Thalassobaculum sp. OXR-137: one gene and its partner. The protein of the gene in region 2 interacts with the protein of the main gene of each other region in a pairwise test. Links are inferred from orthologs where the notes say so. Each region holds a gene or a part of one and is shown on either strand. Other genes may lie near its edges.

Region 1 (4,760 bases), 880 kb from region 2 along the record:
GCTTCGGCCACCACCTGCACAAGCCGGACGACCCGCGCCCAATTCGACTGTTCGCGCTGGCCGAGGAGCATGGCCAGTCCGGCACCTATATCGCCGCGCTGAAGTCCCTGAGTGCGGCCATCGACCGGGTCTACGGCAAGCACATCACGATCAACGCGACAGGCGCGATCGCGGCGGTGCTACTGGATTGCGGCGTGCCGGCGGAGATCCTGCGCGGCTTCGCCCTCATCACCCGCTGCGCCGGCCTTGTCGGCCATGTGCGCGAGGAGCAGGAGAAGCCGTCGATGCGCACGATCTGGGAAACCGCCGAAGAGGCGATCCCCTACGACGGGACGATCCCGGGGGTTTAGAGCGACCCTGATACCCCCACCCCCGTCGTCCTGATGCAAATCAGGACCAAGCTGCCAGCGTCGGAGCTTAGCGGAACCCGGCGCCGGTGCACCGCAGATCCTGAATTGCATCAGGATGACGGTGTCGGGGGAATGTCGGGGAGGTGAGCGGTCGAGGTGGTGAGGTGCCCGACCTCGCGCAGTGACCGCCGCCACCGCCCCATTTTCCCCTCTACTCCTCTACTCCCCTACTTCCCTACTTCCCTACTTCCCTACTTCCCTACTTCCCTACCTCCCCACTCCCCAAATCCGACGTCCTGGAAGCGTCCCCGGGCCTGACCCGGGGCGCTGTCCAGGATCGTGCTGCGGACCGGTCGGCCGCACGATCCTGGATCGACCCGGCTCGCGCCGGGATCGTCCAGGAAGTCGGATAAAGAGGAGAGGGAAGGAGGGAGGGAGTGCCGTTACTCGACCCGGCAGCCGATGCGCTCGACCGCGTCGAACACCACGATGGTCTCGCCGACATTCATGGTCACCCAGCAGTCGTCCCACTGCTTGCGGGTCTTCGCCTCGACCTGGACCGCGTTGATGCCGTCCTGATTGACGAACGCGATCTCCGCGCTGTCGCCGGCGGACACCTTCATGTAGTCCTTCGACCAGAACTTGATGCGCAGATTGGCCTCGGTGGAGCTGTCGTTGCGCACGAAGATTTTCGACATCGGAGGGCCCTTGGGCTCCTCCTCGCCGCACGCGACCAGCCCGAGACAGGCGGCCAACAGAATCATCGGTTTGCGCATCATGGCGCAAACCGTGCGGTATTCCGCGCCCCAGGGCAAGCGCTTCCGCTGCATCACTTGTCTCGGTCCGCGATGCGCTGCAGATCCTCCGGCGCGTTCACGTTGACGAACGGGTCGTGCGGCGCTGCCGGCCATTCAGCGACCGCCCGCCGACGGGCGCCGGCAAAGGCCTCCACCTTGCGCGTCCCCTCCGCCAACGCCGCGCGCAGCGGGCCGATCAGCGTCACCGGCCAGAGCCCGACCACCGGATGCACCCGGCCGCCCGACGCCGCACAGGCGATCTCCGCCGCCTCGTCCGCCAGCGCCACCCGAAGCCGGTCGACCAGATCGCCCGGCAGGCAGGGCGTATCGACCGGCACCGTCGCGATCCAGTCCCAGCCGCCCGCCGCGGCATGCTCCAGGCCGGCGAGGATCCCGGCCAGCGGCCCCGGATGGTCCGCCACCGTGTCGCCGACGACGGGCAGCCCGTAGGCCGCGAACCGCGCCGGATCGCCGTTGGCGTTCAACACCAGCCCGCCGACCTGCCCCTCCAGCCGGTCGATCACCCGCTGCAGCAGGGTGCGGCCGTCGAGCGCGACCAGCCCTTTGTCGCCGCCGCCCATGCGCCGGGCGAGGCCGCCGGCCAGGATCACGCCGAGAACGGCGTCGCCGGAGGCCGGAGGGGGTGTCGGCCGCGCGTCCATGGCATCCGTCATGGTGAAAATCCCGAGCGCGTCATAGGTCCATTTCCCCGGCACCCCTTTCGATCCCGTTATTCTGGTCGTATATATCGGGGATGATGACCGAAACCTCCACCTCTTCAATCCTGTCGACCCCGGCACCCGCACCGCTGATCGATCCGTTCCAGCGGGCGATCTCCTATCTGCGGGTCTCGGTGACCGACCGCTGCGACTTCCGCTGCGTCTACTGCATGGCGGAAAACATGACCTTCCTGCCGAAGAAGGACGTGCTGTCGCTGGAGGAGCTGGACCGGCTGTGCGGCGCCTTCGTCGATCTCGGCGTGAAGAAGCTGCGGTTGACCGGCGGCGAGCCCCTGGTGCGGCGCGACATCATGTGGCTGATCCGCCGCCTCGGCGCCCGCCTGGACGGCGGCGGCCTGGAGGAGCTGACGATCACCACCAATGCCAGCCAGCTCTCGCGCTTCGCCGACGACCTGGCGGCCTGCGGGGTGAAGCGGTTGAACGTGTCGATCGACACGCTGGACCCGGACAAGTTCCGCGCTATCACCCGCTGGGGCGACATCGGCAAGGTCATGGCCGGGCTCGACGCCGCCGACAAGGCCGGCATCGCCATCAAGATCAACGCCGTGGCGCTGAAGGGCGTGAACGACGACGAACTCGGCGACATGCTGCAATGGTGCGGCGACCGGGGCTACGACATGACCGTGATTGAGGTCATGCCGATGGGCGACATCGGTGGCGAGGACCGGCTCGACCAGTACCTGCCGCTGTCGGCGGTGCGCGCGCGGCTGGCCCAGCGCTTCACCCTGACCGACATCCCGTACAAGACCGGCGGCCCGGCCCGCTACGTGTCGGTGGCGGAGACCGGCGGGCGGCTCGGCTTCATCACGCCGCTGACCCATAATTTTTGCGAGAGCTGCAACCGGGTTCGGCTGACCTGCACCGGCACGCTGTACATGTGCCTCGGCCAGGACGACGCCGCCGACCTGCGCGAACCGCTGCGGGCGAGCGAGAGCGACGGTGCACTGCACGACGCGATCCGCGAGGCGATCACCCGCAAGCCCAAGGGTCACGACTTCATCATCGACCGCCGCCACCGCGGCCCGGCGGTCTCGCGGCACATGAGCGTGACGGGCGGCTGAGGCACGGGCTCTTTCCCTGCCCCCTTCCCCAACCACCTTTTCACACTCCCCGGATTTATTCCGGGGCAAGGCGTCCGCTTGGCCGGGCGCAGGTGGTCATCTTACCTGGCGCCCGCGTGTTCCACTGCTCTTGCCCCGGCACAAGGCCGGGGAGTGCGTAAGGAGTAGAGGTAGTAGCCTATTCGACTCTCCGGGATTCTTTCCTTTGTCCCCCGACCTCGCCCTGAGCAGCCCCCTTCAGGGGCGCGTCGAAGGGCCCGACCCGCACCCGGCCCTTCGACACGCCCTCACGGGCTGCTCAGGGCGAGGTCGTTGGGAGGCATGAGTGCCTGACTCGGGACACCAGGTGCCGTCCTACTTGATCTCGATCCGGTGCGCGTAGCTGCGGCCGTCGCTGACCGTCAGCTCCTCGAAGCCCAGCAGCGCCAACAGATCCAGGAACGTGTACTGGCCGTCCGGATCGAGATCCCGGAACACCGGGGTCGCCCGCGCCGTCGCGGTCAGCAGGGCCAGCACCGCCCGCGCCCGGTAGAGCGTCGCCATGCGGCCGTCCTCCAGCCCGATCAGGATCGCCTTCTCCGCGTCGCGGCCCTTGGCGAAGAACGCCATCTGCGGCGCATAGGCCTTCTCCTGCGCGCCCGCGGCCATGCCGGTGACGAATCCCAGTCGCCGCACCCGGTCGGAATCGCGCAGCTTCTGGACGCGCGCCTTGTAGACCTCGGTGGAGGTGATCTTCGGATAGTAATAGCCCTCGTGCCGCTCGTCCGCCCAGGCGCCGCTGGCGCCGGTGACGGACTGGGACAGGGCGGCCGCGATCAGGAAGGCGAAAAGCACGATACGCATGGTGGTCTCCAAAACAGCGGCCGCCCCGCCGGGAGGACCTGACATGAGGGAACGCGCGCGCGGATTGAGGGATGCACCGCCTCCCCGGTTTCGCCTATGGTGCCGCCGGACCGCAGGGTGGGCATACCACGGGGCGGGCGACGGAGTAATGCTGTGACAGCCGATACAAAGAGTATGGCCCTCGCCTTCGTGGCCGCCAACACGGACGAAGCGCGCGAGGCCCAGAAGATCCTGTGCCGGCGCTACGGCAGCGTGGCGCCGACCCGGGCCGACGTGATCGTGGCCCTGGGCGGCGACGGCTACATGCTGGAGACCCTGCGCGCCGCCATCGGCGCCGGCAAGCCGATCTACGGGATGAATCGGGGCACCGTCGGCTTCCTGATGAACGAGTTCCACGAGGAAGGGCTGATCGAGCGGCTGCAGAAGGCCCAGCCGGTCATCCTGCACCCGCTGCGGATGCACGCCACCTGCCGCGACGGCACCCGGGTCGAGGGACTGGCGATCAACGAGGTCTCGCTGTTCCGCGCCTCGGCCCAGGCGGCGAAGATCCGGATCTCCGTCGACGGCCGCGAGCGCATGGAAGAGCTGGTCTGCGACGGCGTGCTGGTCGCCACCCCGGCCGGGTCGACGGCCTACAACCTGTCCGCCCACGGCCCGATCATCCCGCTCGGCGCCAATGTGCTGGCCCTGACGCCGATCAGCGCCTTCCGTCCCCGGCGCTGGCGCGGTGCGCTGCTGCCGCGCGGCGCGGTCATCCATTTCGAGACCATCCGCCCGGAGAAGCGCCCGATCAACGCGGTCGCCGACGTGATGGAAGTGCACGACGTGGTGGAAGTGGAAGTCCGCGAGGACCGCGACGTGGAGCTCACCGTGCTCTACGACCCGGAACACAATCTCGAAGAACGCGTTTTGATGGAGCAGTTCGCCCCATGACCACCGATACGAATACCGCCCACCCGAATACGGCCA
Region 2 (5,798 bases):
AGCCGGGGCAGCCCACACTGCCCGGGTTCACCACCATGCGCCCGTCCGACAGGCGCACCGCCCGTGGGATGTGGCTGTGGGCGCAGAGCAGCAGCGGACAGTCGATCCCGGCCGCCTCCGCCTCGATGGCCTGCAGCCGGTTCATGGCCATGCCGCCGTCCAGAACCCGCTCCAGCCAGTAGGTGTTGTCGTCGCTCGGCGTGCCGTGACACAGGAAGATCCGGTCCTCCACGAGGCGGGTCGCGGGCAGGGCGGACAGCCAGTCCAAATGGGCCTCGGTGAGCTGGCTGTGGGCCCAGCGATCCGACTTTCCCATCTCCTCCGGCGTCTTCTCCAGGATCCAGCGGTCGTGGTTGCCACGGATGGAGATCATCTCGTTGGCCAGCAGCAGGTCGGCCGTCTTCCCCGCCTCCAGGGGCGAGCTCAGGTGGTCGCCCAGGTTGACGGTCAGATCGACCCCGATCCGGGCGATATCCGCCAGCACCGCCTCCAGCGCCAGGTGGTTTCCGTGAATATCCGCGATTGCCGCAATGCGCATGCGTCTCTCCTCAACCGTCGGTTCTGTCGACCGATCATCGGTGGAGAGAAGCGGGCTGGCAATCGGCCATCCGGTGGGTCACCCCCAGCGGGCTGCGGCCTCGTCGTCGGCCTCGCGCGCATCGACCCAGCGCGCGCCGTCCGGGGTGTCCTCGCGCTTCCAGAACGGCGCCTTGGTCTTCAGCCAGTCGATGAGGAAGCCGGTCGCGTCCAGCGCGGCCTGCCGGTGGGCGGAGGCGCAGGCGACCAGCACGATGTTGTCCCCCGGCGCGAGGTCGCCGACCCGGTGGATGATCAGGGTGGCATCCAGCGGCCAGCGGGCCCGGGCCTCGCGCTCGATCTCCTCCAACTGCCGCTCGGTCATGCCGGGATAGTGCTCCAGCGACATGGCGCTGACGGACTGGCCGCCGGCGATGTCGCGGACCAGGCCGACGAAGACGCCGAGCCCGCCGATGGCGTGGTTGCCGGCGGTGAGCGCGGCCAGTTCCCGGCCAATGTCGAAATCCTCTTCCTGGACGCGGACGGCCATGGTCAGCCCCCGGTCACCGGCGGGAAGAACGCCACCTCGTCGCCGGCCGCCACCGGGTGGTCGGGCTCGACATATTCCTGGTTCACCGCATAGCGGATGGCCCGGGTGTCCTTGAAGGCCTCCGCGTAACCGGGGCCGCGGGTCTTCAGCCAGTCGACGAGCTGCCCGACGGTGGCCGCCTCGGCCGGGGCCTCCACGGTCTCGCTGGCGCTGCCGATGCGCTGGCGCACCCAGGCGAAATACATCAGTTTCATCGCATCACCTCGTTGAACGGCAGATAGGCGGCCATGTCCCCGACCGCCAGCCCCGGGGAGCCCTCGGCCAGGTCGATCAGGCCGTCGGCGGCGGCAAGCGCCGACAGGATGCCGGAGCCGTCGGGCCCCGCCTTCACGGCCACCGGCGCCCGATCCGATCCCTGGCCCGGCTCCAGGCGCACCCGCAGGAATTCGCGCCGCCCGGGCTTTTTCGCATGGTCGAAGCCCGCCGTCACGGGGTAGCGGGGCGGGGCGGATACGTCCGCCCCCGACAGGGCCAGCAGGACCGGCCGGGCCAAGGTGACGAAGGCGACGACAGCGGCGACCGGGTTGCCGGGCAGACCGATGAAGGCGCGCCCGCCGACGACCCCCAGGGCGACCGGCCGCCCCGGCTTGACCGACAGCCGCCAGGCATCGATCCGCCCATGGGCGGCGACGGCGGCCCGGACGTGGTCTTCCTCCCCGGCCGACACGCCGCCGGAGGTCATGATCACGTCGTGATCGTCGGCCGCCTCCGACAGGGATCGGGCGATGGTGCCGGCGTCGTCTTCCAGGATACCCAGATCGGTCACCGTACAGCCGAGCCGGGCGAGCAGGGCCTTCACCGTGTGCCGGTTGGCGTCGAACACCGCGCCGGGGCGCAGCTCTTCCCCCGGTTCGGTCACCTCGTCGCCGGTGGAGGCGAGCGCCACCCGCAGCCGGGCGCGAACCGTCAGCGCGGTGCGGCCGATCGAGGCGGCGAGGCCGAGATCGCCGGGGCCGAGGCGCCGACCGGCGGCGAGCGTCACCGCGCCGCGCGTCACGTCCTCGCCCTGGCGGCGGACATTCGCACCGGCGCGCGCACCGGCGGGGAGCCGGACGCGATCCCCGCCGGCGATGCAGTCCTCCTGCATGACCACCGTGTCGAACCCGTCGGGTACCGGAGCGCCGGTGAAGATGCGGACCGCCGTGCCCGGCGGAGGCTCAGCCGACAGCGGATGGCCCGCGGCCACACGGCCCGCCAGGGGCAGTTCGCCGCCCGCGGAGGGCAGGTCGACCGATCGCACCGCGTAGCCGTCGACGGCGGCATTGTCGTGGGGCGGGACATCCAGCGGAGACACGACATCCTCGGCCAGAACCCGGTCCAGTGCCGCATCCAGGGCGACGGTTTCGGTGCCGGTCATCGGCCGCAACCGGTCCCGGATCCGCTCCAGGGCCGCTTCCACGGTGAGCGGGGTGGGATCGGCGGCGAAGCAGTCGTCGGCCAGCCGCGTCATCGCGCCACCTCCAGTCCTGCCGCGGCTTCCATCACCATGGAGGCGATCGAGGCGGTGTCCTTGAGGTCGAAGGCCGGAAGCGGGCATTCGGCCAGCGGGACATCGGTGGCGACGGCGACGATATGGGGATCGTCCGGCCAGATCGGTGACTTGCCGAGGGCGGGGCGATGCACTTCCAGCTTGGGGATCGGATCGAACTTGAACCCCTCCACCAGCACGATGTCGACGGGAGCCAACCGCTCGACCAGGTCGTTCAGCGTGGGCTCCGGCCCGCCCCGCAGCTCGTGCATCAGGGCGAAACGGTGGGCCGACCCGATCATAACTTCGTGCGCGCCGGCGGTGCGGTGCAGGTAGCTGTCCTTGCCTGGACGGTCGATATCGAAATCGTGATGAGCATGCTTGATTGTCGACACGGTAGCCCCACGTTCGCAAAGCACCGGAATCAGTGCCCGAAGGAGCGTGGTCTTCCCACTGCCGGACCAGCCGGCGATCCCAAACACGCGCTTCATCGTACCGGATTTACGAGTTCGACATAAATGCTTGGATAAGGTTGTTTCGGGCGGACCGCAAATATAGGTTCGCCAGCGATGTGAAGTCCGGGGAAAGCGCGTGCGTCGATTGCAGGTGAAAATGGTGGGGAAGATCCTGCGTCAGTGGCGCCGGACCAGCATGTCGCCCGGCGTGATCTCCCGTTCCATGTGCATGGGCATGGCGGTCGGATTCTCCCCGACCGTCGGTCTGCAGGCGGTGATGTGCTTCCTCATCGCCTTCCTCTGCAACCGGTTCTGGCGCCCGGCCATGTTCGACTGGGTGATCGCCCTGGTCGGGTCGTTGGTGGTCAACCCGCTGACGATGGTGCCGACCTACACGTTCTATTACTGGATCGGCTGTCAGGCGATGACCTGCGCCAGCCTGGTCGAGTTCAAGGACGCCGATCACATCAAGGATTTCGTCTACGCCCTCGGCGACGGAACGGTGGCGATCTTCGTCGGATCGATCCCGTTCATGATCGTCGGTCTTCCGGTCGGCTACTTTCTCGGCCGGGTGATTGAGCGCCTGCTGGAGGCCCGCGCCCAGCGTCGCCGAGTCCGTCTGCTCGAGGTCGCCCGCCGGCGGCGCGAGCAGGAAATCCGGGCGGCGCAGTCGGCCCAGTAGGGCTCGGCTCCGGCGGCCTATGCCGCCGACGGTCGGGCCTCGCGGATCGGCCAGTGCAGGGCGGCCGACAGCACGCCAAGGGTGACGCTCAATCCCCACATGACGTCGTAGGACTGGAAGGCGTCGAAGGCGATGCCCCCCATCCAGGCGCCGAGAAAGCCGCCGATCTGGTGGCCGACGAAGACCAGCCCGAACATCATCGACATGTAGCGGATGCCGAAGATCGCGCCGACGAGCCCGCTGGTCAGCGGCAATGTACCGAGCCACGTGAGACCGAGCAGGCCGGATAGCACCAGAACCAGAGGCGGCGTGATCGGCAGGACCAGGAAGCCGGCAAAGACCGCCGCCCGGATCAGGTACAGCACGCCCAGGACGTTCTTCTTGCGGTACCGGTCGCCCAGGGCGCCGAAGGCGTAGCTGCCCAGGATATTGGCGAAGCCGATCACCGTCAGCGCCGCCGCGCCCAGCCACGGCTCGAAGCCGCGGTCGGACAGATAGGCCGGTAGGTGCACCGCGACGAAGGCCAGATGGAAGCCGCAGACGAAGAACCCGGCATTCAGCAGCCAGAAGTCGCGCGACCTCAGGGCTTGGGAGAAGGCGGCGCTCATGCTCTGCCCGCCCGGGGTGTCGACCGGACGGCCGGCGGTGCCCGAGGCCAGCGGGACGATCAGCAGGGCCGACGCCGCCAGGATCAGCAGGCTGGTCTGCCAGCCGGTGCCCTCGATCAGGAAATGCACATAGGGCAGGGCGAGGAACTGGCCGAGCGAGCCGCCCATTGAGGCCAGGCCCAGCGCCTTGCCGCGCTGCTCCGGGGGTGCCGCCCGTCCGACGGCGCCGAGCAGGACGGTGAAGCCGGTGCCGCTCAGCCCCAGGCCGATCATCACGCCGCTTGCCAGCAAGGTGTCGGCATCGCCCAGCATCATCAGCCACAGACCGAGGGCATAGGTCAGACCGCCGACCGCGGCGACCCGACCGGGCCCGAAGCGGTCGGCGATGGCGCCGGCCACCGGCGCGCCCAGCCCCCAGAACAGGTTCATGAGTCCCATGGCCAGGGCGAAGGTCTCCCGCCCGCCGAGGCCTTCGCTGACGAAGGGCAGATAGAGGCCCAGCCCCTGCCGGAAGCCGACGGCGATGCCCATGATGGCGCCGGTGCACAGAACGAGAATCAGAAGCCTGAGGGCCATCGCGGGTCACTCCGCTCGGTTTGCGATGGCGCGACGGTAGCCAGGGGCCTAACATTCTGGAAACGAATTAAACTGATGAATTTATCATGAAAAATGATGTTAAAACCCCGATGGCGCCCGCCACCCTGGGCGAGTCCCTGCGCAGCCTGGACCTGGATGTCTTGCGGGCTTTCGTGCTGGTCGCCGAGACCCGCAGCTTCACCCGGGCGGCGGAGCGGCTGAACCGGGGCCAGTCCGCCGTCAGCATGCAGATGAAGCGGCTGGAGGAGCTCACGGGCTGCCACATCCTGTCGCGCACGCGCCGGCGGGTCGAGCTGACCCCCGACGGGGCGCATCTGCTCTCCTATGCCCGCCGCTTGCTGCGGCTGAACGACGAGGCGCTGGGATCGCTCGACCGTGGCGCGCGCACCGGCAAGGTCCGCGTCGGCGTGACCGACACCTCGATGATCTATGTCAGCCGGATCCTGCGCGCCTTCGCCGAACGCTGCCCTCTGGTCCAGGTGGAGATGACCTGCGGGCGGAGCTGGGAGGCGCTGGCGGATCTGGAGGACGGCAAGATCGACCTCGCCCTGGTCACCCAGCCCTGCGGCCATGAGGGCGGGCGGCTGCTGTGGCGCGAACCGCTGGTCTGGGTCGCCGCCGCCGACGCGGAGGCCGAGGCCCGCGAGCCGCTGCCCCTGGCTCTCTTCGCCCCGGGCTGCGTCTATCGCGATGCGGTGCTTCGGCTGTTGGAGGCTGCCGGGCGGGACTACCGTCTGGTCTACAGCAGCGCCAATTCTCTCGGGCTCAGCGCGGCGGTGACGGCCGGGATCGCGGTGACCATCATGCCGGCGAGCGCCGTGGGGCCGAACCTTCGGAACGTGGGCAAAGTGGCTGGATTGCC

Evidence for each region.
Region 1: the proteins of glp (region 2) and mobA interact in binary tests that used the Escherichia coli proteins (3 or more experiments, as listed by UniProt). The link is inferred for Thalassobaculum sp. OXR-137 from one-to-one orthologs.

The regions. Positions count from the first base shown.
Region 1 is NZ_CP139715.1:3,231,608-3,236,367, reverse strand. The notes cover bases 1-2,795. They hold mobA (molybdenum cofactor guanylyltransferase MobA), read right to left. Parts: upstream 1,822-2,795; coding sequence 1,180-1,821; downstream 1-1,179. Other genes in these bases: moaA (GTP 3',8-cyclase MoaA), read left to right, coding at 1,905-2,795; T8K17_RS15255 (hypothetical protein), read right to left, coding at 794-1,180; T8K17_RS15260 (citryl-CoA lyase), read left to right, coding at 1-350. Also shown: more of moaA, read left to right, coding at 2,796-2,948; T8K17_RS15240 (molybdopterin-guanine dinucleotide biosynthesis protein A), read right to left, coding at 3,303-3,791; T8K17_RS15235 (NAD kinase), read left to right, coding at 3,966-4,724; T8K17_RS15230 (FAD-binding oxidoreductase), read left to right, coding at 4,721-4,760. UniProt on the Escherichia coli protein: Transfers a GMP moiety from GTP to Mo-molybdopterin (Mo-MPT) cofactor (Moco or molybdenum cofactor) to form Mo-molybdopterin guanine dinucleotide (Mo-MGD) cofactor.
Region 2 is NZ_CP139715.1:2,350,682-2,356,479, forward strand. What follows is about bases 447-3,365. They hold glp (gephyrin-like molybdotransferase Glp), read right to left. Parts: upstream 2,577-3,365; coding sequence 1,317-2,576; downstream 447-1,316. Other genes in these bases: T8K17_RS10990 (metallophosphoesterase family protein), read right to left, coding at 447-538; moaE (molybdopterin synthase catalytic subunit MoaE), read right to left, coding at 617-1,066; moaD (molybdopterin converting factor subunit 1), read right to left, coding at 1,069-1,320; mobB (molybdopterin-guanine dinucleotide biosynthesis protein B), read right to left, coding at 2,573-3,085; T8K17_RS11015 (DUF2062 domain-containing protein), read left to right, coding at 3,207-3,365. Also shown: more of T8K17_RS10990, read right to left, coding at 1-446; more of T8K17_RS11015, read left to right, coding at 3,366-3,731; T8K17_RS11020 (MFS transporter), read right to left, coding at 3,749-4,915; T8K17_RS11025 (LysR family transcriptional regulator), read left to right, coding at 5,002-5,798. UniProt on the Escherichia coli protein: Catalyzes the insertion of molybdate into adenylated molybdopterin with the concomitant release of AMP.